One region of the Streptomyces sp. NPDC060205 genome, then DNA from elsewhere that is predicted to be linked to it. Evidence: riboswitches for the same ligand, from Rfam matches in the RefSeq annotation. Region 1 holds a riboswitch; each other region holds the start of a gene.
What was found. Region 1 has a riboswitch for cyclic di-AMP ahead of ACFWGJ_RS05810 (NlpC/P60 family protein). Riboswitches for the same ligand answer to the same signal wherever they lie in the genome.
Positions count from the first base shown of each region.

Region 2: it holds a riboswitch for cyclic di-AMP, as region 1 does, so the genes downstream of both, ACFWGJ_RS20615 (peptidoglycan DD-metalloendopeptidase family protein) here and ACFWGJ_RS05810 (NlpC/P60 family protein) in region 1, are expected to answer to the same signal.
Region 3: it holds a riboswitch for cyclic di-AMP, as region 1 does, so the genes downstream of both, ACFWGJ_RS25880 (transglycosylase family protein) here and ACFWGJ_RS05810 (NlpC/P60 family protein) in region 1, are expected to answer to the same signal.

Region 1 is NZ_JBHWZP010000020.1:36,255-45,993, forward strand. It holds gene ACFWGJ_RS05790 (cobalamin B12-binding domain-containing protein) at 1-160, opposite strand, end outside; gene ACFWGJ_RS05795 (lipase family alpha/beta hydrolase) at 671-1,576, shown strand; gene ACFWGJ_RS05800 (M23 family metallopeptidase) at 1,918-3,597, shown strand; gene pcrA (DNA helicase PcrA) at 3,682-6,231, opposite strand; cyclic di-AMP (ydaO/yuaA leader) riboswitch at 6,718-6,891, shown strand; gene ACFWGJ_RS05810 (NlpC/P60 family protein) at 6,898-8,046, shown strand; gene ACFWGJ_RS05815 (hypothetical protein) at 8,126-8,479, opposite strand; gene ACFWGJ_RS05820 (NlpC/P60 family protein) at 8,920-9,739, shown strand, end outside.
Region 2 is NZ_JBHWZP010000110.1:898-10,636, forward strand. It holds gene ACFWGJ_RS20575 (MBL fold metallo-hydrolase) at 1-471, opposite strand, end outside; gene ACFWGJ_RS20580 (Glu/Leu/Phe/Val dehydrogenase dimerization domain-containing protein) at 800-1,963, shown strand; gene ACFWGJ_RS20585 (TetR/AcrR family transcriptional regulator) at 2,141-2,776, shown strand; gene ACFWGJ_RS20590 (SGNH/GDSL hydrolase family protein) at 2,878-3,663, opposite strand; gene ACFWGJ_RS20595 (DUF6250 domain-containing protein) at 3,810-4,529, opposite strand; gene ACFWGJ_RS20600 (O-methyltransferase) at 4,684-5,349, opposite strand; gene ACFWGJ_RS20605 (SDR family oxidoreductase) at 5,516-6,409, opposite strand; gene ACFWGJ_RS20610 (TetR/AcrR family transcriptional regulator) at 6,655-7,233, shown strand; gene ACFWGJ_RS20615 (peptidoglycan DD-metalloendopeptidase family protein) at 7,395-8,297, opposite strand; cyclic di-AMP (ydaO/yuaA leader) riboswitch at 8,302-8,477, opposite strand; gene ACFWGJ_RS20620 (alpha-galactosidase) at 8,762-9,739, opposite strand, start outside.
Region 3 is NZ_JBHWZP010000162.1:216-9,954, reverse strand. It holds gene ACFWGJ_RS25910 (protein kinase) at 1-26, shown strand, start outside; gene ACFWGJ_RS25905 (SurA N-terminal domain-containing protein) at 164-811, shown strand; gene ACFWGJ_RS25900 (nucleoside triphosphate pyrophosphohydrolase) at 861-1,847, shown strand; gene ACFWGJ_RS25895 (globin domain-containing protein) at 1,965-3,185, opposite strand; gene ACFWGJ_RS25890 (cytochrome P450) at 3,357-4,652, shown strand; gene ACFWGJ_RS25885 (transglycosylase family protein) at 4,872-5,780, shown strand; cyclic di-AMP (ydaO/yuaA leader) riboswitch at 5,999-6,168, shown strand; gene ACFWGJ_RS25880 (transglycosylase family protein) at 6,174-6,872, shown strand; gene eno (phosphopyruvate hydratase) at 7,319-8,605, shown strand; gene ACFWGJ_RS25870 (septum formation initiator family protein) at 8,696-9,172, shown strand; gene ACFWGJ_RS25865 (DUF501 domain-containing protein) at 9,202-9,723, shown strand.

The sequences.
Region 1 (9,739 bases):
CCGTGCCCACGATTTGCTCGGGCGTCTGGTGGAGGCCGGTGTAGATGACCTCCATACCCGCGTCCCGCAGCGCCCGCGCGATCACCTTCGCCCCGCGATCGTGTCCGTCGAGCCCCGGTTTGGCCACTACCACGCGGATCGGACCGGTTGCCACACCCATCACTGCCTCCATGAACCGACTACACCGATCTGCAGAGATCTGTTTCGACCAGCGACGACGATCGCCACACCGCGCCGGCGACCCGCCGCCGCGTCCGTTCCAAGCATGCATCTCGGACATGCCCGGCACAGCCACCCCGCACCGCACGGTCCGGGGAAGTGAACGAACGTTATCTGCACCATCCCGCAACCGGCAGTTTCGCGGTGGAGACCGAGGGGGAAATCACACGGTGGGACAAGTTCGCAGCGCATCGATCCCGCACACCGCGACACACGGTTCGCACCCGGGACGGGCGCAAGGGAAACCGCTACGAGGTCTCCGCACCTCCGCGCCGTCAGCCGCGCGACGGGGTGGTGCGGCGTATCGGCGATCGCACGACGACGGCCGGCCCGTCGCTCCACCGGCGTCACCCACGCCGCACGTGCACCGTCGCCGTCCTCACCCATCGGCTTCCCACGAGGGCACACGGGGGACAGAGGGTTCCTGCCGTGCGCCGACGGGAGGTCGGCCATGAAGGTCACCAGGGCACTGCTGCCCTTTCTTCCACTGTGCCAGCGCCTGCTGCCCACGAGACTGGCCGGGCTCTCACTGACCTTGCTGAAGGCGACGGCTCTGGAGATCGCGATCCTCGCCGGTCATCTCGTCCTCTATCCGTCCGGCATCACCCCGGAGCGTCGCCGGTCCCCGATCCCGGCCCGGTCCCTGGCCGACCTGCCCGACCCGGATCTCGACGCGGACGGCACGGCCGACGCCGCCCGGCTGCCCACCGCGGACAAACCCCCGGTCGTCCTGCTGCACGGCTTCATAGACAACCGCTCGGTCTTCGTGCTGCTGCGCCGTTCCCTGGCCCAGCACGGCAGGCAGCAGGTCGAGTCGCTCAACTACTCCCCGCTGACCTGCGACATACGGACCGCAGCCGAGTTGCTCGGCCGGCACATCGAGGAGATCTGCGAGCGCACCGGCCGCCAGGAGGTGGACATCGTCGGGCACAGTCTCGGCGGGCTGATCGCGCGCTATTACGTGCAGCGCCTGGGCGGTGACGTCCGCGTCCGGACCCTGGTCACCCTGGGCACACCGCATGCGGGCACCCGCGTCGTACCGCTGATGAACGCGCATCCGATCGTCCGGCAGATGCGCCCGGGCTCCGGCGTACTCGAAGAGTTGCGCAAGCCCGCCCCGCACTGCCGTACGCGGTTCGTGAGTTTCTGGAGCGACCTGGACCAGCTGATGGTCCCGCTGGAGACGGCGTGCATCGAGCATCCGGATCTGCTCGCCCAGAACGTGCGCGTGAGCGGAATCGGACATCTCGCCCTGCCGGTGCACCCGGCGGTCGCGGCCGGCATACGCCAGGCCCTGGACTCCGAGGAGGAAACCGCCCGCGCCGCCGCTCACACCGGCGGCCTGACAGTGGCGTGACCGAGAGGGCCCGTCCGGGGACATCCCGTCCGTGGAAACCCGGTGCCATCCGCGAAGGCTCAACCGGAAGCGGACGTCCGGAGTCGATCCGCCCCGAACCGGGGCAACGGGGAGCGGCGGAAAGCTCCTAAGCGGAAGCCGAGTTCGCCTTCGAAGGCGTCTTTTCTTCGAACATTCATCGAACGCAAGGCCAAAGCTCTGCCCATCCTCCGCCGAAAGGCATCCGAATGCCCCTTTCCTGAGAGGAGGAAACCTGTTGAAGATTGTCGCGCCCGCATACCGCCGGGTACAGTCGCCGCACTGCTCTGCCAGCCCCTGTTGTCGAGGCGAAAGAGAAGTTGGTGAACGACCGTCACCCGTCGGGGACCGTAACTCCCCCGGCTCCGGCTCCCGATGCCGCCTCGGCGCACTACGCGTCCCACGGCGGGCAGGGGGTCCAGTACGGCGACTTCACCACCTACGACGGATACCCCGCCACCGGTTTTGACCCGGCCGCCACCGGTTCGTACAGCACGACAGGTGGTTACGACATGACGGGCGCCTACGCCACGGCCACGTTCGACACCGATCCCCTCTTCGGCGATCTGCCCGGCAACGGAAGCGGAACCGACGGGAGCGGCGGCGGGACGGGTTCGTACGGCACCACGACCGGGGCGGCCCACAGCGGTAACTGGACTGATTCCACCGGCAGTCACCAGACCCTGAACTACGACCCGTACGCGGCCCAGCACCACGCGGCCTACGAGACCGGCAGCTATGACACGAGCGGTGTCTGGCCGGACGCCGGTTATCAGCAGCTCGGCGAGATCCCGACGCAGGGCGGCAGCCCCGACGGCACCGGGCAGTGGGACGCGAACGCCTGGCACCAGGCCGAGCAGGCCGACCCCACCCAGCAGTGGACGGCGCCGACCTTCGAGACGGGCACGTACGACGCGACGGCGTGGAACTCGGACGGCGGCGAGCAGCCCCAGTCCCACCCGCAGCACCAGTCCCACCCGCAGCACGAGTCGTACGACCAGCAGGACGCGTACGACCAGCGCGAATCGTTCCACCAGCAGGCCACCGCCACGTTCGAGCAGCTGCCGTACGAGGAACGGGTGGCCGCGCAGGGCGAGTTCGAACACTCAGGACCCGGCGATGCCGACGCGGACTCCGACCCGCACGCTCGTACCCACGAGCACGACGACGCCGACGACGAGCCCGACCTGCTCGACGGCGTCGAGGAGATCACTCCCGTCGCCGCAGGTCGCGCCGGGTCCCGAGCGGCGAACCGTTCCGCTTCCCGCTCGCGCCGCCGCACACCGCCCAAGCGCTCCGCGCTGCTGACGATCGCCGTCCCGTCGGCCTGTGTGATGGGTGTCGCCGGTATCGCCGCCGCGTCCGTCACCGGTGGCGACGGCGGAGACGATGTCCAGACGACGGCCGCCGCACCCGATGCCGGCACCGTGAAACCGTCGGTCGCGAACAACAAGCTGGACGCCCAGCTCGAAAGCCTCTCCGCGGACGCGGACGACTTCGCGGACCGGGCGAGCCGCACGCAGGAACGTATCGACTTGAAGGCCGAGCAGGCCGCCGAGAAGCAGAAGGCGGCGGCCGAGGCGGCCCGCAAGGAGCGGCTGCGTCCGAAGTTCGCGCTGCCGGTCGCACGGCACGGGCTCAGCGCCTACTACGGCCAGGCCGGTATCAACTGGATGTCCGTGCACACCGGTATCGACTTCCCGGTCTCGTACGGCACGACGGTGATGGCCGCGACGGACGGAACGGTCCGTACGCAGTGGAACAGCGCCTACGGGAACATGGTCATCGTGACGGCCAAGGACGGCACGGAGACCTGGTACTGCCACCTGTCCACGTACAAGGTCGCCTCGGGCGCGGTCGTGAAGGCCGGCGACCCGATCGCGTACTCCGGCAACTCCGGCAACTCCACCGGCCCGCACCTCCACTTCGAGGTGCGCCCGGGCGGCGGTTCGGCGATCGACCCGCTTCCGTGGCTGCGCAGCCACGGCATCGACCCCTCCTAGGATCTGCGAGCGCCGGCTCGGAGGGCCCCCGGACCGGCGAAGCCGCCCGGTCGGCGGCCCCGCCCGCAAGGCCCGTCCCGCTGCCTACAGCTTCTCCACCGGCGCGTACCGCAGCAGCAGGCGCTTCGGCTTCTCGCCGCCGAAGTCGACCGTCGCCTCCGCGTTCGCCCCCATGCCCTTCACGCCGACCACCGTGCCGAGGCCGAACTGGTCGTGGGTGACACGGTCTCCGACCGCCAGCGACACCACCGGCTTCTCCGAGGAGCCGCGGCGCGTCGCGAAGCCGGACGCGCCCGAGGCCGCCGAGCGCGAGCGGGAGGAGGACAGGGAGGCCGCCACACCGCCGACCGGACCGGAAGCCACCGCTCCCATGGAACCCGTGCGCTTCCAGTCCAGATGCGCCTCCGGGATCTCCTCCAGGAAACGGGACGGAGGGTTGTACGAGGGCTGCCCCCACGCGCTGCGCATCGACGCCCGCGTCAGATAGAGCCGCTCGCGCGCGCGGGTGATGCCGACGTACGCGAGGCGCCGCTCCTCCTCCAGCTCCTTGGTCTGGCCGAGGGCGCGCATGTGCGGGAAGACGCCGTCCTCCATGCCGGTCAGGAAGACGACCGGGAATTCGAGGCCCTTGGCGGTGTGCAGGGTCATGAGGGTGATGACCCCGGAGCCGTCCTCGTCCTCGTCGGGGATCTGGTCGGAGTCGGCAACCAGGGCCACCCGCTCCAGGAAGGCGGCGAGCCCGGTCGGCGTACCGGCCTCGGCCGCGCCCTCGCCCTCGTTCGCCGCCGCCGTGCCCGCGGTCTCGCCGCCGGCCGTCTCCTGCTCGAACTCCAGCGCCACGGAGGCGAGTTCCTGGAGGTTCTCGATGCGGGTCTCGTCCTGGGGGTCGGTGGAGGCCTGCAACTCGGCGAGGTAGCCGGTGCGTTCGAGGATCGCCTCCACGACGGTCGCCGGGCCCGCGCCGGACTCGACGATCGTCCGGAGGTCCTCCATCAGCGTGTTGAACCGCTTGACCGCGTTCGTCGAGCGGGCCGCCATGCCGTACGCCTCGTCGACGCGGCGCAGCGCCTGCGGGAAGCTGATCTTCTCGCGCTGGGAGAGCGCGTCGATCATCGCCTCGGCGCGGTCGCCGATACCGCGCTTGGGCACGTTCAGGATGCGGCGCAGCGGTACGGAGTCCTCGGGGTTCGCGAGCACCCGCAGGTACGCGAGGACGTCCCGGACCTCCTTGCGCTCGTAGAAGCGGACACCGCCGACGACCTTGTAGGGCAGGCCAACCCTGATGAAGATCTCTTCGAAGACACGGGACTGGGCGTTCGTACGGTAGAAGACGGCGACGTCGCCGGCCTTCGCGTCGCCCGCGTCGGTGAGACGGTCTATCTCCTCGGCGACGAACTGCGCCTCGTCGTGCTCGGTGTCGGCGACGTAGCCCGTGATGCGCGCGCCCGCGCCGGCGTTCGTCCACAGGTTCTTCGGGCGGCGTGATTCGTTGCGCTCGATGACCGCGTTGGCGGCGGTCAGGATCGTCTGCGTGGAGCGGTAGTTCTGCTCCAGCAGGATCGTCGTCGCGTTCGGGTAGTCCTCCTCGAACTGGAGGATGTTGCGGATCGTCGCGCCGCGGAAGGCGTAGATCGACTGGTCGGCGTCACCGACGACGCACAGTTCGGCCGGCGGGAGGTCGCCCTCCGACGGCGGTACGTCCTCGGGGTGCGCCACGGTGTCCGTGGCGCTGCCGACGAGCTCCCGGACGAGGGAGTACTGCGCGTGGTTCGTGTCCTGGTACTCGTCCACGAGGACGTGGCGGAAGCGGCGGCGGTAGTGCTCGGCGACGTCCGGGAAGGCGCGCAGGAGGTTGACCGTCGTCATGATCAGGTCGTCGAAGTCCAGCGCGTTCGCCTCGCGCAGCCGCGACTGGTACATCGCGTAGGCCTGGGCGGCGGTCTTCTCGAAGCCGTCGGAGGCCTGGGCGGCGAAGTCCTCCTCGTCGATCAGCTCGTTCTTCAGGTTCGAGATCTTGGCGCTGAAGGACTTCGGCGGGAAGCGCTTGGGATCGAGATCCAGGTCACGGCAGACCAGGGCCATGAGCCGCTTGCTGTCGGCTGCGTCGTAGATCGAGAACGACGACGTGAAGCCGAGCTTCTTGCTCTCGCGGCGCAGGATCCGCACACAGGCGCTGTGGAAGGTCATCACCCACATCGCGTTCGCCCGGGGGCCCACGAGCTGCTCGACGCGCTCCTTCATCTCGCCCGCGGCCTTGTTCGTGAAGGTGATCGCGAGGATCTGGCCGGGATGCACCTTGCGCTCGCCCAGCAGGTGGGCGATGCGGTGGGTGAGCACACGGGTCTTGCCGGAGCCGGCACCGGCCACGATGAGCAGGGGGGAGCCGTGGTGGACCACCGCCGCGCGCTGGTTCTCGTTCAGCCCGTCCAGGAGCGCGGCCGGGTCCACGAACGGCCGGGGCGCGCCGTCGCGGTAGTGGCCGTCCCTGCTCGGAGGCACGTCGAAGCGCCCGCCGAACAGGTCGTCCGGACCGTGGTCCGGCGCTTCGTCCTCGGGCGGCGGCGGGGGCTCTTCCCCGTGGGCCCCGGAGGGCTTGAGGTCCGCCAGGAAGCTGTCATCAAAGAGGCTGCTCATCGCTCTCCGAGTCTAGGCGTCCCCACTGACACCCGGCCGCCACCCCGGAAACTCGGCGGATTCCTGGCCGGGTGAGCCAAGGGCAGAGCTTCACCGGTGATGAGCACGCCATTACACACGGTGGCCGCCACGGCAGCGACACCGGGTGCGGCGATACCAGCGGTACAGCGGTACGCACCTCTGCCCCGCCGACCCGCCGCCTCGCTGCTCAGTCGCCCGGCCGCCCGGCCGCCCGGCCGGAACTTCGCCGGCACCTGAACCGCGTACGGATGGCCTCCGTATATCCGTGTGAAGACAGGGCGCGCCCTGTTCCCCTCCGGGACAACTCGGATCACATCGCGACCAATTGACGTCGGCGGGTGACTCCCGTGGCTCAGGTCACGAAAATGTATCGGGCATATCGCACATCAAACTTCACAGGTGCCACACGTATTGGCTAACTTTCGCGTAGGCCGCTCGACCCGCACCGGCGAACAACGCCGGGCCGAGCGGGCTCCGCCGAATCCGGCATGCCCTCGTGGCCTCCGGAACCGGGGACCCAACCGATCCTGGGGTGAATCGGTCCGAACTCCCTCGTGGGACACGGACCGTAGGGCAAACCTTCCGAAGCACTCGCCCGAACCCGACAGCTAACTCGGTAGGCGGATGACGGAAGGAGACGCCCTCGTGGCGCCACACCGCAAGTCGCGGCCCCCCAGTTCCCTGGGCATCCGGACACCTGCCCTCGCCACCGCGGCCCTGACCTCGGTCGCCCTGCTCTCCCAGACGGCGGACGCCTCGCCCGCCGCGGAGCCCAGGCCGAGCACGGAGGAAGTCCAGAAGAAGATCGACGACCTCTACCAGCAGGCGGGTACGGCCACCGAGAAGTACAACGCGGCCAAGGAGAAGACCACCAAGCAGCGCAAGCGCGTCGCCACGCTGCTCGACGACGTGGCGCAGCGTACGGAGAAACTCAATTCCGCGCGCGAGGCGCTCGGGACCTTCGCCGCCGCGCAGTACCGCACGGGTGCCTCCGCCCCCGACACGGCCTCCCTCCTCCTCGCGGACAACCCGCAGGACTACTTCGACCAGACCCAGCTGATGAGCCGGCTGACCGCCCGCCAGAAGCAGGCCGTCGACGAGTACGTCACCCAGCGGGCCACCACGTCGAAGAAGCGGCAGGAGGCCTCCGAGGGCCTGGAGACGCTCACCACGACGCAGAGCACGCTGAAGACGTCCAAGGCGGACGTCCAGCGCAAGCTCGCCGAGGCGCGCGAGCTCCTGTCGAAGCTGACCGCCGAGGAGAAGGCCCGCCTGGCCGCGATCGAGCGGCAGAAGCAGGAGGAGGCCCGGCGCAAGGCGGACGAGCTGGCGCGGCAGCAGGCGGCCGACGTGGAGCGCCGCCGCCAGGAGGCGGCGACGCAGGGCACGGGAGCCGGTACCGGTACGGGCACCGGCAGCACGGCGGGCTCGGACTCCGCCTCCTCCACCAAGGCGGCCAAGGCACTCGCCTTCGCCCGCGCCCAGATCGGCAAGCCGTACGTCTGGGGCGCGAGCGGTCCCGGCTCGTACGACTGCTCCGGTCTGACGCAGGCCGCCTGGAAGGCCGCCGGTGTGACGCTCCCGCGCACCACGTGGGACCAGGTGAACACCGGCACGACGGTCTCCGTGGACAACGCCCAGCCCGGCGACCTGGTCTTCTTCTACGACGACATCAGCCACGTCGGCATCTACATCGGCGACGGCATGATGATCCACGCCCCGAAGCCGGGTGCGTACGTCCGCGAGGAGTCGATCTACTACATGCCGATCCACAGCGTGGTGCGGCCCGGCTAGCGGCTCACACGGACACCGGAAGGGGTACGGCACCTGGGTGCCGTACCCCTTCCGTGTTCCGGGCGGTCGCCCGGGCCGCTCAGGTCCAGAGCACCGCGATGAAGACGTTCACCGTGGTCAGCCCGCCCACCAGGGCGAACAGGCCCTTCTCCACCTTCTCGTCGTCGCGCTTGACGTAGACGAGGCCGAGGATCACGACCAGGAGCGCCAGCTTCACGCCGATCTTGACGTTGTTGACGGTCTGGTCGTCGGCCTGGTTGAGGCCGACGAGGACCGCGCCGGTGACCAGCATGGTCAGCGCGCCGTGGAGCATGGCGGGGGTGAAGCGGGCCGTGCCGTCGCCCATGGCCTTCAGCTGGGTGAGGAAGCCGCCCAGCAGGGAGGCGATGCCGATGATGTGCAGGGCGACGAAGACATGAATGAGTACGTCCATGAGCCCGGACCCTAACCGGACGCCCGCATGCCGCTCCGCACCGGCCCGCGGCCCGGGCCTCTCGCGGGCCCAGGGCGGAGCCCATAGCACCGTCGGGTGTACCGCTCCCCCACAACGCGCCCATCGGTCACCCCCTCACGCCAAGTCGCCGGCACCGGGCCCGGATCACGGTCGCACCCGGTCAGCTCGTGGCCGAGTGCCACCAGTTCCGTACATGCCGTTACCGCCGGCGTGTCGTGAGGTTTAGCGTCCTTCCCCAGGTGACCGGCTCCCCACCACAACCGCCCGGGCCAGGGCGGCAGTCGGCACCACCGCCAAGAGGTCCGGCGGCGGTCCGCTCCCCCTGTGCGGGCTGCCGCCGGACGTGCAACCAGCCCCTGAGGGCCACCGCCGTGGACGCACCAGTGCCTCGGCGGCTACGGAAGGAACGTGGATCGCACGTGGCAGCGCACCGCAAGCCCAGACAGCGCTCACTCGGCGGCGGTACGGCCCGCACCGCCTTCACCATCGCCCTCGCGGGTGCGGCGAGCGCGACGGCGTTCGACGGGACGGGGGTCGCCGCACCCGAGCTCACGCCGGCCCAGGTGAAGGCGAAAGTCGACAAGCTGTACCAGGAGGCGGAGGTCGCCACCGACAAGTACAACGGCGCCAAGGAGAAGTCCACGAAGGCGGCCGACCGGCTCGGCACGCTGCAGGACGAGGCCGCGCGCAAGACGGAACGGCTCAACTCCGAACGTGACGCGCTCGGTTCGCTCGCGACCGCCCAGTACCGGGACGGCGGCATCGACCCCGCGCTGGGGCTGATGCTCTCCTCGGACCCCGATCAGTATCTGGAGGGGGCCGCGTTCGCCGAGCGGGCCGGCAGCAGGCAGGCCTCGGCGGTCTCCCGTGTACGCACACAGCTGCGCGACATCGAGCAGCTGCGCGGTGCCGCGCACATCGAACTCACCTCGCTCAAGGCGCGACAGGCGGACCTGAAGCGCCACAAGAAGACGGTCACCGGCAAGCTCGGCGAGGCCCGCCAACTGCTGTCTCAGCTGCCGGACGCGGACCGCGCCCGCATCGGCGCGGACGACCCGGACACGGCACGCGCCTCTCGTTCCGGCCAGGCCTCCCGCACCCTCGGCCAGGGCTCCCCTTCCACGACCGCGCCCAACTCCCGGGCGGCGGCAGCGGTCTCGTACGCCTACGGGAAGCTCGGCAGCCCCTACGTGTGGGGGGCCACCGGTCCCGACGCCTTCGACTGCTCGGGGCTGATGC
Region 2 (9,739 bases), on a different contig from region 1:
GTGGTCGTGGGAGATGACGACCACGTCGACCGGGCCGAGCGCCGGCAGCGGCACGGGCACCGGATGCAGCCGCTTGGGCCCCGCGAAGGCGAACGGGGAGCACCTCTCGCCCCAGACGGGGTCGAAGAGCACCCGCTGTCCGTCGATCTCCGCGAGCACGCTGGAGTGACCCATCCACGTCAGCCGCAGCCCCGAGGCCGGCGGCGCCGCGAGGTCGGCGAGGGTCGTGGCATGCACCGGCACGACGCCCGCCGGGGACCGCAGGACACGCTCCTCCTTGCGGAAGTAGGACTTCGCGAACTCGCGCATGGCGCCGTCCGGGCGAGGGGCGCCCTCGGGGTTGCGGAACACGCCGTCCGCGTAGTTCGGAGATCTGCGGATGCGCTCCATGCGCTCACCACTCGGATCCACGCCGAACGCGGCGGGGCGCAGAGCACGGAGCCCGGAACTCAGGGAACGGGAGCCGGTCACGGCACCTCCAGTGGGTCGGTCTGAATATCCATTATGGTCGCCGCCTCTGACAGCGCCGGGTCGGGCGCGTGACAGAGCGGTGTCCGTGCCGAGCACGGCGACGACCACCCCGTACCCCATCACTCACACCGAAGATCCGTTCAGCACGTCGACAGACACGATTGACAGTTGTGCCCAGCACTTCCAATACTGACCGATCATTCAGTAGCGAGGGTGCGGGACCGGCGCCGGGACGCTGTGTGCGCCCGGCTTCCAGCCGGTGAAACGTTCCGAAGCCGATCCCTGTTCCCGAGGAGACCCTGTGAACGACCCGGACAGCACCCCTTTGATGTCGCTCACCTGGACCGACCACGTCACGGGCCGTCAGGGCCACTTGGTCGTGGACCGTCTGGTCAGGGGTGTCTCCAGCGGCGGGCTGCGGATGCGGGCGGGGTGCACGCTGGCCGAGGTCGCGGGTCTGGCTCGGGGAATGACCATGAAGGAGGCGCTGCACTACAACCCGGAGGGCCGTTACATCCCGCTGGGCGGCGCCAAGGGGGGCATCGACTGCGATCCCCAGGACCCGGAGGCGTACGGCCTGCTCGTGCGCTACCTGCGGGCCATGCGCCCGTACATCGAGAACCACTGGACCACCGGCGAGGATCTCGGCCTCACCCAGGATCTCGTCGACCGGGCGGCGGCCGAGGCGGGCCTCGTGTCGTCGATCCAGGCGGTGTACCCGCTGCTGGACGACGAGGAGGCGGCCCGCCGGCGGCTGGCGGACGCGTTCGCGGTCGAGGTGGACGGCATCGGCCTGGACGAGCTGGTCGGCGGCTGCGGGGTGGCCGAGTCGGTGCTGGCGGCGCTGGACCGGGCCGCAGTGGCGTACGCGGGTACCCGGGTCGCCGTGCAGGGCCTGGGCACCATGGGCGGGGCCACGGCACGGTTCCTCACGCGCGCGGGGCTGCGTGTCGTCGCGGTCGCCGACGTGAAGGGCACGATCGTCAACGCCGAGGGGCTGGACGTCGACGCGCTGCTCGCCGCGCGGGACACGTACGGCACGGTCGACCGCGCGGCCCTGCGCCCCGCCGACCGTGAACTGCCCGGCGACGCCTGGCTGTCCGCGGATGCCGAGGTGCTGGTGCCGGCCGCGGTCTCGTACGCCGTCGACACCGTCAACCAGGAGCGGATCAGGGCCCGTTGGATCGTCGAGGCGGCCAACATGCCCGTCCTTCCCGAGGCGGAGGAACTGCTCGCCGCGCGCGGGGTCACCGTCCTGCCGGACGTCGTGGTCAACTCCGGTACCAACGCCTGGTGGTGGTGGACGCTGTTCGGTGACATCGGGGCGGACGCGGAGGAGGCGTTCGCGTACACGCGCCGCTCGATGCGCGCCCTGATCGACCAGACGCTCGCCCGCGCGGAGACCGACGGCTCGACCCCGCGGGCGGCCGCGCACGCCATCGTCGCGGACCGCCTGCCGGAGATCGCCGGCCGCTTCGGCTGGTACCGCTGAAGCCCCGTCCACGGAAGCCCCCTCCGTGACGGCGTCGGCGCCGCCCCCCACGCGTCCGGACCGGGCGGGACCGGGCCGTCGGCGGCTCACGCACAGCCCGACCGGCCGAGGTCCCCGAGCGGCCGGTAACCACCCCTGTCGCCCCGGGCAGCCCCGGCCACGCAATAGGGTTGCCCGGTGGCGAGAGTGCGGTTGGGTGTGGCGGAGCGGCGGCAGGAGTTGTTGCGGGCCGCCATCGGGCAGATCGAGGAGCGCGGTGTCTCCGCGGTGCGGATCGCCGATGTGGCGAACGCGCTCGGCGTGAGCAACGCCCTGGTGCTCTATCACTTCTCCACCAAGGAGAAACTGGTCGCCGCCGCGTTCACGTACGCCGCCCAGGACGACCTCGCCCATCTGCGCAAGCTGCTCGGCCGCCGGACGACGGCCCTGCGGCGGCTGCGGGCCGCCGTGCGCTGGTACGCGCCGACCGGACAGGCCAAGGGCTGGCGGCTGTGGATCGAGGGCTGGGCGGTGGCCCTGCGCGAGCCCGCGCTGCGGGACGTCACCCGCGATCTGGACCGGCAGTGGAAGGCCGCGCTCACCGAGGTCATCGCCGAGGGCGTGGCCGCGGGCGAGTTCCGGTGCCCGGATCCGACGGCCACGGCGCTGCGCCTGACCGCCCTGCTGGACGGGCTGGCCGTGCAGATGACGGCGTACCCCGGCGCGGTCTCCCGCGCCCGCACCCAGCAGTGGGTGGACGAGGCACTGGCCCGGGAACTGGGGCTCGACCGCGTCGAGCCCCAGCCCGCCGAACCCCAGACTCCGGATGCCTGAGGCAACCATCTTCCAAGCGTTCAGACGTTCAGGCGTTCAGACGTACAGGCGCCTAAGACATCCAAGACACTCACCACACTGGCGTCCGAACATCCGGACGTTCAGGCCACAGCCTCGATCCACGACTTGATGTCGTGCGGAGACAGGCTCCCCTTCGCTTCCACACGGTCGCCCGAGGACTCCCCGCGCAGCCGCCGGCCGATCCACGGCACCAGGTACTCGCGCGCCCAGTGGATGTTGTCCCGCCGCACCTCCAGCGTGCCGCGCGGCGGCAGCACGGGCCAGGGCTGGTCCGGGTCCGCGGGCACCTCAAGGCCGAGGACCTGTCCGGCGCGCAGCGCGACCCGCGTGTGCCCCTCGGGCGAGAGATGGAGCCGGTCGCCGTCCCAGGCCCGCCGGTCCTGGATGGTCTTGAGGGACCACAGGTCGAGCACCGGACATTTGTACCGGTCCGCGATGGCCCGCAGATGGAGGTTGTACGTGGCGATCTTGCCCCGCATGTGCCGGAGCACGGGTACGCCACGGGTGTCGAAGCCGGTGGTCACGAGGACCGTGCCGACGGCCGACGTGAGGTCGGCGACGGCACGCTCGTAGCGCTCCGCGACCTCGTCGGGATCGGTGCCCGGCCGGATGATGTCGTTGCCGCCCGCGCAGAAGGAGACCAGGTCCGGCGCGAGCTCCCTGGCCCGCCGCAACTGGTGCTCGACGATCTGGTCGAGCAGCTTCCCGCGAACCGCGAGGTTGGTGTAATCGAAGTCGCCCTCGGGCCGCCGGTCCGCGAGCAGTACCGCGAACCGGTCGGCCCAGCCGACGAACGCCCCGTCCGGGCCCGGGTCGCCGACGCCCTCGGTGAAGCTGTCCCCCACCGCCACGTACGACCCGATCACTGATCTGTTGTCGTCTTTCGAATCGTCTGCCACGTCGGCCCATGATTCACCTTGGCGTGTGACCTACGCGACCGTAGGAAGGGGTTGACGCCCGGTGAGATAAGCCACTCGTCAAGTGTTGGTCAATCCCGGAATAAGGGGCGCGTTCAGTGACGTTGCCGCAGCTCCCGGACCTGGAAGTCCTGAATCGCGAAGTGACTCCAGGTGGTCCGGAAGGCGAAGTGCCCACGCGTGTACGGCTCCGGGTCGGTGTAGTCGAAGACGAGCCGTCCGTTGTTCCACCACCGGACCGTGGACCCGTCCGAGACGATCCGGACCCTGTGGGGGCGGTTGGCCGTCAGCAGGGGTTCGGTGTAGTCGAAGATCAGCGGCCGTACACCGGCCTCACCGACGTACCGGCGCAGCCTGGTCGTGGTGTTGGAGTTGGCCCCGTAACCGACGTAGTACGTCCTGAGGTGGTCGTACTCGGCGAGCGCGCCGCCGCGGGGTGTGGCGAAGAGGTCGTCGGGTGAACGCGCGTCCGTGGCGTTCCAGAAGTTGTTGAGGTCGGAGACGCGGTCGTTGGCGCCGCCCGCGGAGACCGGTGTGGCGGTGTACTCGATGACGTACGGCCCCCGGAGCGCACGCCGGAACCAGACCGTCGCCCCGCTGGGCACGTCGATGTCCAGGACGCCCCGGGAGGCGGTGACGCTGCCGCCGTCCTGCAGCTCGGTGACCCACTGGCCGAGCCCGTGGCGGAAGTCGTCGCGGGCGACGACCCGGCCCCGCCCGTGACGGACGGCGGCGCTCGCCTGCTGTCCGGGCACGAGCGCGGCGAGCCCGGCACCCGCGGCCAGCGCTCCGAACGCTCTGCGTGTGGTCGTCATACGGGGTTCCTCCGGGGTTCGGCGACACCGAGGGCATCGGGGACAGGTCGGTCCGCGGACAGAAAGCGCTTGCGCGGATCACTGATCACTGTGCCGCCCCCGACGCCCCGTGTCGATGCTGCCGGTGTTTCAACCCCGTGTCGTACGCACCCGGTCAGAGCCGGCAGCTGATTTCGAGGCCGTCCTCGACGGGGAACGTGACGCTGTGGTAGCCGTTGGCCGTGTCGCGCACGTGGTCGAGGTAGGGGCCGAGGTCGGGCAGATCCACGTCGTCGGCGACGACCAGGGTGCCGGGCGCGAGGTGCGGCTCAAGGAGCCGCAGGACGGGCAGACAGAGGTCCTTCCACCCGTCCAGGAACAGGAAGTCGACCGGCTGCCCCAGTGCGGCGAGCGTCCGCAGGGCGTCGCCCTCAAGAACGGTGATCACGTCGTCGAGACCGGTGGCGGCGAAGGTGTCGCGGGCCGACGCCGCCTTGGTCCGGCTCATCTCCGTGGTGACGACCCGGCCGGTGCCGTTGTCGCGCACGGCGGCGGCCAGGTGGAGCGTGGAGATGCCGTACGAGGTGCCGAACTCGACGACGTTGGCGGGCCGGGTGGCACGGACGAGGTTGTAGAGGAGTTTGCCGCCGTCGGCGGAGACCGGCATGTAGATCTCCTGCGCCGCGTCGGCGAGCTCCTGCGCCGTCCGCGCCCCCCAGTCATGGGGCCGGTCGCTCCTCAGCCGCGACACGGTCTCGTCGTCATGGCCGGCGGCTTCGAACATGCGGGTCAGGGCGGCGGAGACACGTGGTTCCGCGAGGGTGTACGGAGGTGTGGGCATGACACTGACTCCTTCGAGCGGGGTTGATGCGCGAGTCGGGCCGGGTGGGGTGGGTGGGGTGGGTGCGAGCCGGGGCGGGCCGAAACGGGCGAGGGGGCGTGGGAGGGCGTACCGTCGCCCACGCTTCACCGGGCCCGCCCCTCGGGCCGCGCGGCGCCCGTGGCCGTCAGGCCGTGTACGCGCCCGCGTCGATGTCCGCGAGCAGGGTCGGCCCGGTGGGCTCCCAGGACAGCAGCCGCCTGCTCACGTCGCTGGACGCGGTCATGGTGGAGGCGAAGAAGCGGCCGACGAAGCCGAAATGGGGCCCGGCGTCCCCCGGTGCGACGGAGGCGACCGGCAGGCCGAGGCTGCGGCCGACCGCCTCGGCGATGGCCTTGGTGGTGACGGTCTCCTCGGCGACGGCGTGCAGCCGCGTCCCCGCGGGCGCCTGTTCCATGCCGAGGCGGATGAGGCGGGCCGCGTCGTCGCGGTGCACCGCCGACCAGGCGGCGGTGCCGTCGCCGACGTAACCGGAGACGCCCCTTTCGCGGGCGGCCGCGGTGAGGAAGTTGACGAACCCCCAGTCGCCGTGGCCGTGGACGCTCGGCGCGAACCGCGTGATCACGGTCCGTACGCCCTGGGCCACGTAGTCCAGGGCGAGGTTCTCGCTGCCGCCCCGGTTGGAGTCCGGGCCGACGGCCGGCGAGACGTCGTCCTCGGTGGCGGGCCGCCCTTCGACGAGGCCGGAGAGGGGCGCGGCGACCACGAACGGGCGGCCGGTCCCGGCGAGGGCGTCGCCGAGCGCCCGGACCGAGGCGCGCTCGGATCGGTCGGACTCGGCGGGATCGCCCCAGTCGTGCTTGTTGGCCAGGTGGATGACCGCGTCCGCCTGGTCGGCGCCCCGCCGCAGCGAGCCGAGATCGTCGAGGTCGCCGCGGAGGATGCCGACGCCCTTGGCGGCGAGGGCCTTCTCGGCCCGGTCGGACCGGGCCAGGCCGATGACCTGGTGGCCCGTGGAGACGAGCTCGTCGACCACGGCGGAGCCGATCCAGCCGGTCGCTCCGGTGACGAATGCACGCATGAGCGTGACCTCCTTCGCCCTGAAGAGGGCAGGTGAGTGGACGGATGAAGGACGGATGAGGGGTGGAGACGGGTGTGGGGACAGGTGGGGCCTGCCGGGCACGGCACTGACACCGCGTCAGATTGCTTGTGATGCAGCGCCGTTACCGCGAGACGGGCGGCACGAGGCCGGAGACCCATTTCCGAGTCACCGTGCACCGTAAAGGTAACACATTCGAGACACCGTGCCTCGTATAGAGTTGCGGGATGGTGGATGGAAGCGGCCGCGGACGGCCCCGCAGTGAGAGCGCACGGGCCGCCGTGCTGCACGCCGTCGACGACCTACTGGTGGAGGTGGGGTACGCGGCCCTGACCATGAAGGGCATCGCCGAGCGGGCGGGCGTGGGCCGGCAGACCGTGTACCGCTGGTGGTCGAACAAGGCGGAGGTGCTCTACGAGGCCAGCGTCATCGACGCCCGGCAGGAACTGTCCGTGCCCCGCAGCGGGGATCCCCGCGAGGACCTCAAGGCCTATCTCGACGCACTCGTGGGCTTCCTGGCCCGCTCCGACGCGGGCGCGGCCTACCGTGCCCTCATCGGCGAGGCCCAGCACGACGCGGAGGTCGCCGCGCTGCTCGCGTCCCGCGACATCCTCGGGGAGAGCGCGGCGGAGGTCGTGGAGGCGGTGCGGAAACCGAGCGGCACCGACCTCTCGCCGGAACAGGCGACCGCGCTGCTGATCGGCCCGCCCTTCTTCCACATCCTGTCCGGGCGCAGCGCGGACGGCCTCGACACCGGACAGCTCACGGATCAGTTCCTGCGCGTCCTGAACCGTCCGGGGGCCTGAAACGCCTGTGAACGCCCCCGCCCCCGCCGCTGTTCCCGCCGGCCGTCCGGCCCCGGACATGCCGAAGGCCGGACCCCGGGGATCACAGGGTCCGGCCTTCGGAGCTTCACATCGGTCGACGCCCGCGGGCGTCGGTCCGCGTCAGGCGGCGTCGGAGGGTGTCAGACGGAGACGCCCTTGGCGCGCAGGTAGGCCAGCGGGTCCACGTCCGAGCCGTAGTCCGGGGTGGTGCGGATCTCGAAGTGCAGGTGCGGGCCGGTGACGTTGCCCGTGGCACCCGAGAGGCCGACCTGCTGTCCGCCGGTCACGCTCTGACCGGCCGAGACGGAGAGGGAGGACAGGTGGGCGTACTGGGCGTAGTGGCCGTCGGCGAGCTGGATGACGACCTGGTTGCCGTACGCGCCGCCCCATCCGGCGGAGACGACCGTGCCCGCGCCGACGGACTTGAGCGCGGTGCCGGTGGGCACGACGAAGTCGACACCGGTGTGGTACCCGCTGGACCACATGCTGCCCGACATCTTGTACGAGGTGCCGATGGACGCCCCCGCGACCGGCAGCGTGAAGCCGGTGGCCGTCGAGGTGTCGGCGGCCTTGGACGCCGTGGTCGTCTTCTTGGCCGCGGACTTGTCGGCGGCCTTGGGGGCGGTGGAGCCGGAGCCGGCCGCCGCCTTGCCACCGAGGGCGAGCTTCAGACCCGGGTGGATGAGGGACGGGTCGCCGCCGATGGACGTGCGGTTGTCCGAGTACAGCTTCTTCCAGCCACCGTCGACGTCCTGCGTGTCGGCGATCTTCGACAGGGAGTCGCCCGAGCGCACGGAGTAGGTCCTGGTCGTGACCTTCTTCGTCTCGGCCTGCTTCTCGGCGGCCGGAGCGGCGGCGACGGACTTGCTCGCGACGTTCGCGGCGCTCGCCACGGAGTCCGCGGCGGTCTGCGGAGTCGCGGCGTGCGCTCCGGTGGCGCCGAGCAGCGGAAGGGCGAGAGCTGCGCCCCCGGTGCCGGCCACGGCCATGGAGCGGGAGAAACGCGGGGACTTGGGACGGCGGTGCTTACCCTTCGCGGGCATGACGAATTCCTCTCCGGCGCCTGCGAGGTGAGCTGTCGGGTGCGAGCTGGAGATGCCCGGCCGTGCTTTCGCACGACTTAACCCCAAGCCGTTCCGGAGACCGGAACAGGCGTACTACCTGTGGGTCCCCCGCTCCTGCCACATACGGGTGAGTGTGCGGATTCCGGGCGGCGGCAGGATTGGGCGTCCGTCCGGATTGGAGGTGAACGTAAGCGACATGAAGAGGCGCAAACAAGCTTGAGGGTTTCCTGTGTGCCCCGTTTTCTTGATCCTCGACCGAAATACCAGTCACCCTGTGTGAATGGGGACCGTCCTCGGTTTGTTAAAGCCCTGAAAACAAAGCGGACTTACGTGAGCATGGCGACAGCGGAACGTCACGGATATGACGCTGCTCACCAAGGACCGCCTCAGGAGCCTTCACTCCGGAGCTAGTTGGAATGAAGGCTCCATTACGGACAGATCAGTCAGATGCGACGCAGGCGGATAACTGCCGCATCGAGGTCGCCGCGCAACCCCGTCCGCAGCCCGTGATGCAACAGCACCGCACCACGGTGGACTTCGCCCGTTTCGAGGCATTCGTACGATGCCGACGGGTCGAGGCCCCGCAGCCTCACCGGCAGGGCAGGCTCGCCGTAGTGCTGGGCCTGGAGCCAGGCGAGGACGACGACCTCGCCGTCACGGACGTACTGGACGGCGCTCAGTCCGCCCTGCGGCGCCCGCAGCCGGTGCAGCTCACCGCGCTGCACGACGGGCCTGATCTCCTTGTAGAGCTCCACCCAGGTCCGCGCCTCGGCCAGCTCCTCCTCGGTCCAGCGGGTGAGGTCGCCGCCGACGCCGAGGACCCCGGCCATCGCGCTCACGAACCGGAAGCGCAGCGAGCTGACACGTCCGTTGAGCTGGGTGTTCGGGCTGTCGGTGACCCAGGCGGCCATGGCCCGCGCGGGATGCACCTGACTGAAGCCGTGCTGGATGGCGAGCCGGTCGAGCGGGTCCGTGTTGTCGGAGGTCCACACCTGGTCCGTACGCGCCATGATCCCGAGGTCGATCCGCCCGCCGCCGCCCGAGCAGGACTCGAAGGCGACACCCGGGTGGGCCGCCCGCAGCCGGTCCAACAGCTTGTACAGGGCGTGCACATGGTCCACCCACAGCCGCTGCGGATAGGCCTCGCCGGGCCAGCCCGCGTCCGTGAAGGCGCGGTTGAAGTCCCACTTCACGTAGTCGATCGGCGCGCTGGAGAGCAGTGCGTCGAGCTGTTCCCACAGGTATTCCTGGACGTCCTCGCGTGCGAGGTTGAGCACGAGCTGATTGCGCAGTTCCGTCCGCTTCCGTCCCGGCTGGAACTGCACCCAGTCCGGGTGCGCGCGGTACAGCTCACTGTCCGGGTTGACCATCTCGGGCTCGACCCAGATGCCGAACTGCATCCCGAGCCCGTGCACGTGGTC
Region 3 (9,739 bases), on a different contig from region 1:
AGTGGCTGGGACAGGTCCGCGGCTGAACCGCGCGCGTGGGACGGTGCCCGAAGTCCTGGCGAATCGTTGGGTCGAATGGGTGGCCGAGAGCCGGTCCCCTGCCTACCATCGATCACCGCAAGACTTTGTGCACCGTCGCACAATCTCCTACAGGAGGTTCTCCTTGCACCGCCGCCGTCGCACCGCGTTCCTGCTCACCGCCGCGCTCGCCGCCGCGGCCCCCCTCCTGACCGCCTGCGGCAGCGACGCGCACCCCGGTGCCGCGGCCGTCGTCGGCGACGACCGCATCACGGTCTCCCAGCTGGAGAACCGGGTGAACGAGGTACGGTCCGCGCAGCGGGCCGCCACCACGGGCGAGGCGCAGTACGAGCAGGCCATCTCCAAGTCCGGCGGCCTCACCCGCGACACCCTGCACGGCATGGTCCTCGACCGGGTGCTGCACCGGGCCGCCGACGACGCGGGCGTGAGCGTCACCCGCAAGGAGATCCAGCAGGCCCGCACCGGACTGGAACAGCAGGCCGGCGGCGCGAAGGCCCTGGAAGTGAGCTGGCTCCAGCAGTACGGGGTGCCGCCCGAGCGGCTCGACGACAACCTCCGCGTCCAGATCGAGGCCCAGAAGCTCGCCGCCGCGCTCGGCACGGACACCAGCCAGCCGGCCTTCTGGAAGGCGCTGTCCGACGCCTCCAAGAAGCTGGACGTCGACCTGAACCCCCGGTACGGCAGCTGGGACGTCGAGAAGAGCAGCCGCGTCGACGCCAAGCTCCCATGGGTGCGCGACATCACGGCGGCGGCGAGCCAGAAGACCGCGTAGCCGTCCCGGATCCGCCCCGTCCACAGGGCGTGACCTCGATGTCGGTGGCGTGGGTTACGTTCGAGGGGTGAACGCATCCAGCCCCGGGCGCATCGTCCTGCTCACCACCAGCCACCGTGTCGCGCCCGGACTCCTGTCCTGGCCCGCCTGGCAGGCGCTGCACGGCGCCGACCGCGTCCTGTGCGCGGACGGCGCCCACCCGCAGCTGCCGTATCTGCGCGAGGCGGGCATCGAGGTCGAGGAGACCGCCCCCGGCGCCCAGGAGCTGGTCGACGCGTGCGCCGGCGGGCGCACGGTCACCGTCGTCGCCACCGGCGAGGGCGAACCGCGCCTGACCGACGGCCTGGCCCGGCTGGCCGGCTCGGGACGCGTCCGGATGCCCGACCTCGAACTGCTCCCCGCCTCGTACGACCTCCCGGGCGCCCGTCTCCTCGACCTCGTCCAGGTGATGGACCGCATCCGCCGCGAATGCCCCTGGTCGTCGCAGCAGACCCACAAGGGCCTCGCCAAGTACGGCATCGAGGAGGCGTACGAACTCGTCGAGGCGATCGAGGAGGGCGACCGGCACGAGCTGCGCGAGGAGCTCGGCGACGTCCTGCTCCAGGTCGTCTTCCACTCCCGGATCGCCGAGGAGGGCAGCGCGGAGGACGGGTCGGAGCCCTTCTCCATCGACGACGTCGCGGCCGGCATCGTCACCAAGCTGATCCACCGCCACCCGCATGTGTTCGGCGACGAGACCGCCTCCACACCCGAGGAGGTCAAGGAGCACTGGCTGCGCACCAAGGCCGAGGAGAAGCAGCGGACATCGGTCACGGAGGGCGTCCCGCTGGGCCAGCCCGCCCTGGCCCTGGCCGCGAAACTGGTCTCCCGCGCACGCACGGCGGGCCTGGACACCCCCCTGCCCCAGGGCGAGGGCATCGGCTACGAACTCCTGGCCCTGGCAGCCCGGGCAGAGGAATCCGGCGTGGACCCGGAAGCATCCCTGAGAGCAGCGTCCCGCACCTACCGGGACGCCATACGGGCAACGGAGTCCTGACCCCCGCACCCGACGTGCAGGGCCGGGGCGCAGCCCCGCCTTCCCAGGGGCGCGGGGAACGGCGCGACCAGCCCCCACCGGACCCGCGGACGACACACCACCACCCCCAGCGGAGCGTCACCGCGGCTGAGGCCGCCGCAGCAGCCACGCTCCGGGCCCAAGGGCCCGACACCCGTCCCGGTCCCGTTCCGGCCCGGTGGTCGGGAGTTCGTCACAGAAGACCCGCCCCGGCTCCGCGCCCAGCCGGGGCAGCACGGAGGAGACCCCCGCGACCAGCCCCGGCGGCCCCGCCAGATACACATCGTGCCGAGCCCAGTTCGCCCGGTTCCCCAGCGCCGTCAGCAACCGCTCCGTGGCCTGCGCCCTCGGCCGCCCCGGCGCGGGCGTGAGCACGGTGACGTCCAGCCAGGGCACCCGCGTGCGCAGGGCGTCGAGCACGGCCCGGTCGTAGAGGTGCGCGACATCGCGGGCGACGACGAAGAGCCGCGCCTCGTCGTACCCACCGGGCGCCCGCCCCACCTGCTCCAGCAGCGCCTTCACCGGCGCCCACCCGGTACCGGCCGCGATGAAGGTGAGGGGCCGCTCCACGGGCGTACGGAGGGTCAGCCGGCCGCCCGGCGCGCCGAGCCGCAGGACGTCGCCCTCCCGGGTGCGCCGGACCAGTTCGGGCGACAGCGCACCGCCCGGGACGAGGCTGACATGCAGATCGAGCGTGCCGTCGCAGCGGGGCGCGTTGCCGACGGAGTACGGGCGCCAGGCCCCCGGCACCCGCGGACTGCCCACGCTCACGTACTGGCCCGGCAGATGGCGCAGGGGCCGGTCCGGACGGAGCGTCAGCACGGCGAGGTCGTCCCCGCGCCCGGCGCTCCCGGGCAGCGCGGTGCGGCCGACGACCTCGGCGTCCCACCAGGACGGCTGCCCCTGGCTCTCGGACTCGCCCGCGCCCTCCAGCATGGCGTCCGTGACCAGCGCGTACGCCTCGCCCCAGGCCTTCTCCACCTCCGCGCTCCACGCGGACCCGGACACCGCGGCGAACGCGGCGATCAGGCTGTCCCCCACGGCCGTGTAGTGCTCGGGGCGCGCCAGATACTTCCGGTGGTCCCGCCCCAGCTCCCGCAGGTACGTGTGCAGTTCCGGCCCCTCCAGGCGGGCGACGACGAGCGCCAGGGCGGTGAACAGCCGGTCCCGCTGGCGTTCCTTGTCCTCGGGGGAGTCCAGCGGGAACAGGGCGCGGACGTCGGGGTGGTGCCAGAACAGGTGCGAGTAGAAGTACTTGAGCGCGAACTCGGCCCGTCTTTCGACGACCGCGAAACTGGTCCGGAGCATCTCGGGGTCCACGCCCGCGAATGTAGATAGCCGGAGAGTCGGCCAGTCAAGGGGGAGGACATTCAGGGACAGCCCGTCATCAAGTGCGTAAGGCGGTCATGGTCCGGGCCGGCGCGGGAGGGCGAGCGCGGGCCGCCGGGACACCGGGCGGGCCCCGGCCGTCCCCCCCGATACCGTCGAGGAGTGACCGAAACGCCTGCACAGCCGCCCGCGCCGACCACGGGGCAGCCCGTCCCCGAACTCTTCAGCTGGGAGTTCGCCACCGACCCCTACCCGGCGTACGCCTGGCTCCGTGAGCACGCCCCCGTGCATCGGACGAAGCTGCCCAGCGGGGTGGAAGCATGGCTCGTCACGCGGTACGCCGATGCCAGGCAGGCCCTCGCCGACGGCCGGCTCAGCAAGAATCCCGCCCATCACGACGAGCCCGCGCACGCCAAGGGCAAGACCGGCATTCCGGGCGAGCGCAAGGCCGAACTGATGACCCACCTGCTCAACATCGACCCGCCGGACCACACCCGGCTGCGGCGGCTCGTCAGCAAGGCGTTCACCCCCCGGCGAGTGGCCGAATTCGGCTCCCGGGTGCAGGAACTGACGGATCAGTTGATCGACGGGTTCGCCGGGAAGGGGGAGGCGGACCTCATCCACGACTTCGCCTTCCCGCTCCCCATCTACGCCATCTGCGACCTCCTGGGCGTCCCGCGCGAGGACCAGGACGACTTCCGCGACTGGGCCGGGATGATGATCCGGCACGGCGGCGGGCCCAGGGGAGGCGTCGCCCGGTCGGTCAAGAAGATGCGCGGCTACCTCGCTGAGCTGATCCACCGCAAGCGCCAGGAGCTCACGGACGTGCCCGCACCGGGCGAGGACCTGATCTCCGGTCTCATCCGGGCCTCCGACCACGGCGAGCACCTCAGCGAGAACGAGGCCGCGGCGATGGCCTTCATCCTTCTGTTCGCCGGTTTCGAGACCACCGTGAACCTCATCGGGAACGGCACCTACGCCCTGCTCACCCACCCCGGGCAGCGGCGGCGGCTCCAGGACTCCCTCGCGGCCGGCCGTACGGACCTGCTGGAGACGGGCGTCGAGGAACTGCTCCGCTACGACGGGCCCGTGGAGCTGGCCACCTGGCGGTTCGCCACCGAACCGCTCAGCGTCGGCGGACAGGACATCGCCGCCGGCGACCCCGTACTCGTCGTGCTCGCGGCGGCCGACCGCGACCCCGACCGCTTCCAGGACCCGGACACGCTGGACCTCTCCCGCCGTGACAACCAACACCTCGGTTACGGCCACGGCATCCACTACTGCCTCGGCGCGCCCCTCGCCCGGCTGGAGGGACAGACCGCGCTGGCCACGCTGCTGACCCGGCTGCCCGACCTGCAACTCGCGGGGGATTCGGCCGATTTGAGGTGGCGCGGCGGGCTCATCATGCGGGGATTGCGCACGCTTCCGGTGGAGTTCACCCCGGTCGCGACATCTTGACGGAAGTGCTGGTGGCCGTAGCACCGGAGGCCACGGAAGGTGAGACTCCGTCAACTCTGTGATCTTCACGTTATCTACGCTGCACCGACTTGTGACAAGAGTTCGAGTGCCGCTACGTTCACCCATCAATGCGGCAGGTCCGCCCGTCGCAGCAGTCACGAGCACGGCTTTTCGCCGTGCCCCGTGCGTATTCCTTGCTGTCACGCGAAAGGCAATCGCATGCTCTCCGGGAACGGCCGTCATCGTCGCCCCCGCCAGGCCCCGGCGCTCCTCGTCGCCGCCGGCGTGGCCGGATCGGCCATCGCGATCCCCCTGCTCGGTGCGAGCGGCGCGAGTGCCGCCAGCGGTACGACCTGGGACGCGGTCGCCGAGTGCGAGAGCGGCGGCTCCTGGAGCGCGGACACGGGCAACGGCCTCTACGGCGGACTCCAGATGAGCCAGGAGACCTGGGAGCAGCACGGCGGCCTCGACTACGCGCAGAGCGCCGACCAGGCCAGCCGCTCGCAGCAGATAGCCGTCGCCGAGAAGATCCTCGCCGCGCAGGGCACGGGCGCCTGGGTGACCTGCGGTCTGGTCGCCGGTCTGACGCAGGACTCCGACTCCGCAGACGTCGACACGGGCCTCGCCGAGGACTCCGCGAGCCCGTCGGCCGACGCGGACGCGGATGCGACAAAGGGGAGCAACGGCGCCAAGTCGGACTCGTCCACGGACAGCGGTTCGAAGTCCGACAACGACTCCGCCTCGGACGCACAGAGAACGGACAGCTCGTCCGCCGACACCAAGGCGAAGGGTGACGACTCGGACAAGTCGTCCCAGAGCGACGACGCTTCGGCCGACGCGGCCGCGGACAGCTCCGGCCGTCACCGGGGCGGCAGCGCCGAGGAGGCCGACATGGCGCCGCGCGCGGACGACTACGCCGGCCGGCACGCCTCGCGCAGCGACAGCACCTCGCGCGTCCTCGCCGACGAGGGCTCGTACGCGGTCCGTTCCGGGGACTCCCTCTCCAGCATCGCCGACTCCCTTGGCATCGACGGCGGATGGGGCGAGCTCTACGCCGCGAACAAGGACAGCATCGGCTCCGACCCGGACTTCATCATCCCCGGTCAGCGCCTCGCGGTCGACGGCTGAGCGATGCCGAGCAAGTAGTGATCAAGGCGCCGAATCGGGCGAAAAGCAGCGGTAGTTCGCGCTGAATGTCCGATTTGGCGAATTGAGACATGGATCTCAACACCCCTGATCGTCTTTGAAATTCGGCGCGGCCCGTGTCTACGGTCGTGACCGCTCGCCATGGGTGAGCCCCGACGGTCGCACGCCGAATCCTGCCAACGGCCGTACGGGAACAGTCGTCGCGTAAAGCGCCGTAGGCAGGAGCGGGGGACCCAGGTAAGTGCCGGACCCGGTCGTCATGGCCGGGCACGGCTTGGGGTTAAGCCGCGTGACAGCAGTGTCACGCGGCCGGGCAACTCACTCGGCCCGAACCCGACAGCTCACCTCGCAGGCGTCGGTGAGGGGATCTACTTCATGCTGCTTTCGAACAAGGGCAAGCACCGTCGCCCGTCCAAGGCTGCCCGCATCGCCACGCTGGCCGGTGTCACCACCGCCGCCGTCGCCGTCCCGCTGATGGGCGCCACGGGAGCCTCCGCCGCCACCGCGTCCGAGTGGGACGCCGTCGCCCAGTGCGAGTCCGGCGGCAACTGGTCGATCAACACCGGCAACGGCTACTACGGCGGACTGCAGTTCTCGTCCTCCACCTGGGCCGCGTACGGCGGCAGCTCCTACGCCTCCACCGCCGACCAGGCGTCCAAGTCCCAGCAGATAGCCGTCGCCGAGAAGGTTCTCGCGAGCCAGGGCAAGGGTGCCTGGCCGAGCTGCGGCGTCGGCCTGTCCGGCGCCTCGACCGGCGGCTCCACCGCCCCGTCGGGCTCCAGCAGCTCCAACCAGAGCACCTCGCAGCCGCAGCAGCAGAACTCGCAGTCCTCCGAGGAGCGCGCCTCGCGTTCGCAGGAGCGTCCGGCGACCAAGAAGACCGTCGAGACTCCGACCGGCAAGAAGGTCAAGAAGGGCGACGGCGAGTACAAGGTCGTCAAGGGCGACACCCTCAGCGAGATCGCCGACAAGAAGAACGTCAAGGGCGGCTGGGCGAAGCTGTACAAGCTCAACGACGACATCGTCGACGACGCCGACTTCATCTTCCCGGGTCAGCAGCTGCACCTCAGCTGACGCGGGCCGCACGCCGGCCGGCCCGCCCCCGGCGGGCCGGCGGTCGCGTCCCCCTTCGGCGGTCCGGACATCACCTCCGGCCGAGGCACTGGCCGCTCGGCCCCGACCGGAGGTCCGGCCCACATCCGAATCGCGACTGAACCACAGCGCCCTCACATCCGTGTCCTTCATAGTGGAGGCCTCGTGAGGGTCACCCCCGTCCCCCACGGGCTCCCCGTTCCGGTGCGTGTTCCCCCGTACGCACCGGGGCGGGGCTTTTTTTGTGCCTGGCTTTCCGCCCGTGTCTTTGTTCCGTTCGGAAACAATTTCCTCTCGGTTCTGTCCAGGAGGCGGTCGAGGGCTGGCCGATCCCCGGCAGCCGGTTAGGCTCATCCCGCGGGGCCACCACGGCCTGCGCGCAACCGGGCCTCCGGCCCGGCACAGCTTGTGTCACATCCCAGAAGGAGATGCTCGTGCCGTCCATCGACGTCGTCGTAGCCCGGGAAATCCTGGACTCCCGAGGCAACCCCACGGTCGAGGTCGAGGTCGGCCTCGACGACGGCAGCACGGGTCGTGCCGCCGTTCCGTCCGGCGCCTCCACCGGTGCCTTCGAAGCAGTCGAGCTCCGCGACGGGGACCCCAACCGCTACCTCGGCAAGGGTGTCGAGAAGGCCGTTCTCGCCGTCATCGAGCAGATCGGCCCGGAGCTCGTCGGCTACGACGCCACCGAGCAGCGCCTCATCGACCAGGCGATGATCGACCTCGACGCCACCGACAACAAGGGCTCGCTCGGCGCGAACGCCATCCTCGGCGTCTCCCTCGCCGTCGCGCACGCCGCCTCCGAGGCCAGCGACCTGCCGCTCTTCCGCTACCTGGGCGGACCGAACGCGCACCTGCTGCCCGTCCCGATGATGAACATCCTCAACGGCGGGTCGCACGCCGACTCGAACGTCGACATCCAGGAGTTCATGATCGCCCCGATCGGCGCGGAGTCCTTCTCCGAGGCCGTGCGCTGGGGCGCCGAGGTCTACCACACCCTCAAGAAGGTCCTGAAGAGCCGCGGCCTGTCCACCGGCCTCGGCGACGAGGGCGGCTTCGCCCCGAACCTCGGCTCCAACCGCGAGGCCCTCGACCTCATCGTCGAAGCCATCAAGGAAGCCGGCTACACCCCCGGCGAGCAGGTCGCCCTCGCGCTGGACGTCGCCGCGTCCGAGTTCTACAAGGACGGCAAGTACGAGTTCGAGGGCAAGTCCCGCTCGGCCGCCGAGATGACCGAGTACTACGAGGAGCTCGTCTCCGCGTACCCGCTGGTCTCCATCGAGGACCCGCTGTACGAGGACGACTGGGCCGGCTGGAACGTCATCACCGAGAAGCTGGGCTCCAAGGTCCAGATCGTCGGCGACGACCTCTTCGTCACCAATCCCGAGCGCCTCGCCCGCGGTATCGAGGAGGGCTCCGCCAACGCCCTGCTGGTCAAGGTCAACCAGATCGGCTCGCTGACCGAGACCCTCGACGCCGTCGAGATGGCCCAGCGCAACGGCTTCAAGTGCATGATGTCCCACCGCTCCGGCGAGACCGAGGACGTCACCATCGCCGACCTCGCCGTCGCCGTGAACTGCGGCCAGATCAAGACCGGCGCCCCGGCCCGCTCGGACCGCGTCGCCAAGTACAACCAGCTGCTGCGCATCGAGGAGATCCTCGACGACGCCGCGGTGTACGCGGGCCGCTCGGCCTTCCCCCGCTTCAAGGGCTGAACGCCCTCGTAGGCAGCGTCGTACGTACGTCCCCGTACCCGGTCCCGTACCGTGTGCGGGGACGTACGTACGTATCGGGGAGGCGGACAGATGGCTGTGAAGGACCGTGACCGGTTCTCCACCGCGACCAGGCTGCGGGCGCTCGGTGAGCAGACCGCCGCCCGCGTCTACCGCTCCCAGACCAAACGCCAGGCCCGCCGCTCGCGGCTGACCGGCCGCGCGGCGCTCCTCGCCCTCGTGCTCTGCTCGCTCGTCGTGGCCCTCGCCTACCCCATAAGGCAGTACGTGTCCCAGCGTGCCGAGGTCGCCGATCTGCAGCGCGAGCGCGAGCAGGCCCGCGAGCGCGTCGAGGAACTGCGCGACCTCAAGGCGCGCTGGCAGGACGACGCGTACGCCGAGCAGCGCATCCGGGAACGGCTGCACTACGTGATGCCGGGCGAGACCGGCTTCATCGTGATCGACCCCGACGCGGCGAAGAAGACGCGTACGGACCGGACGGCCGCCGACCGGGCCTGGTACGCCAACGTCTGGGACGGCGTCGACAAGGCCGACGCCTCCGACCAGTGAACTGAACCAGAAGGACACAGAGCCAAGGCATGGAAACGCCCCCGCCGCCCACTTCGCGCACCGAGCCCACCGACGCCGACGTCGAGGCCTTCAAGCAGCAGCTCGGGCGGCCGCCGCGCGGGCTGCGCGCGATCGCGCACCGCTGCCCGTGCGGACAGCCGGACGTCGTCGAGACGGCTCCCCGGCTGCCCGACGGGACGCCGTTCCCCACGACGTACTACCTGACGTGCCCGCGTGCGGCCTCCGCCATCGGGACGCTGGAGGCGAACGGCGTCATGAAGGAGATGACGGACCGGCTCGCCACGGATCCCGAGCTGGCGAAGGCGTACCGGGCCGCGCACGAGGACTACATCGCGCGGCGCGACTCCATCGAGGTGCTCGAAGGGTTTCCCAGTGCCGGTGGGATGCCGGACCGGGTGAAGTGCCTGCACGTGCTGGTCGCGCACTCGCTGGCCGCGGGGCCGGGGGTGAACCCCCTGGGGGACGAGGCGATCGCGATGCTGCCGGAGTGGTGGCGCAAGGGGGCGTGTGTCGTGCCGACGGAAGGGTGAACCGGGGCTTCGGGAT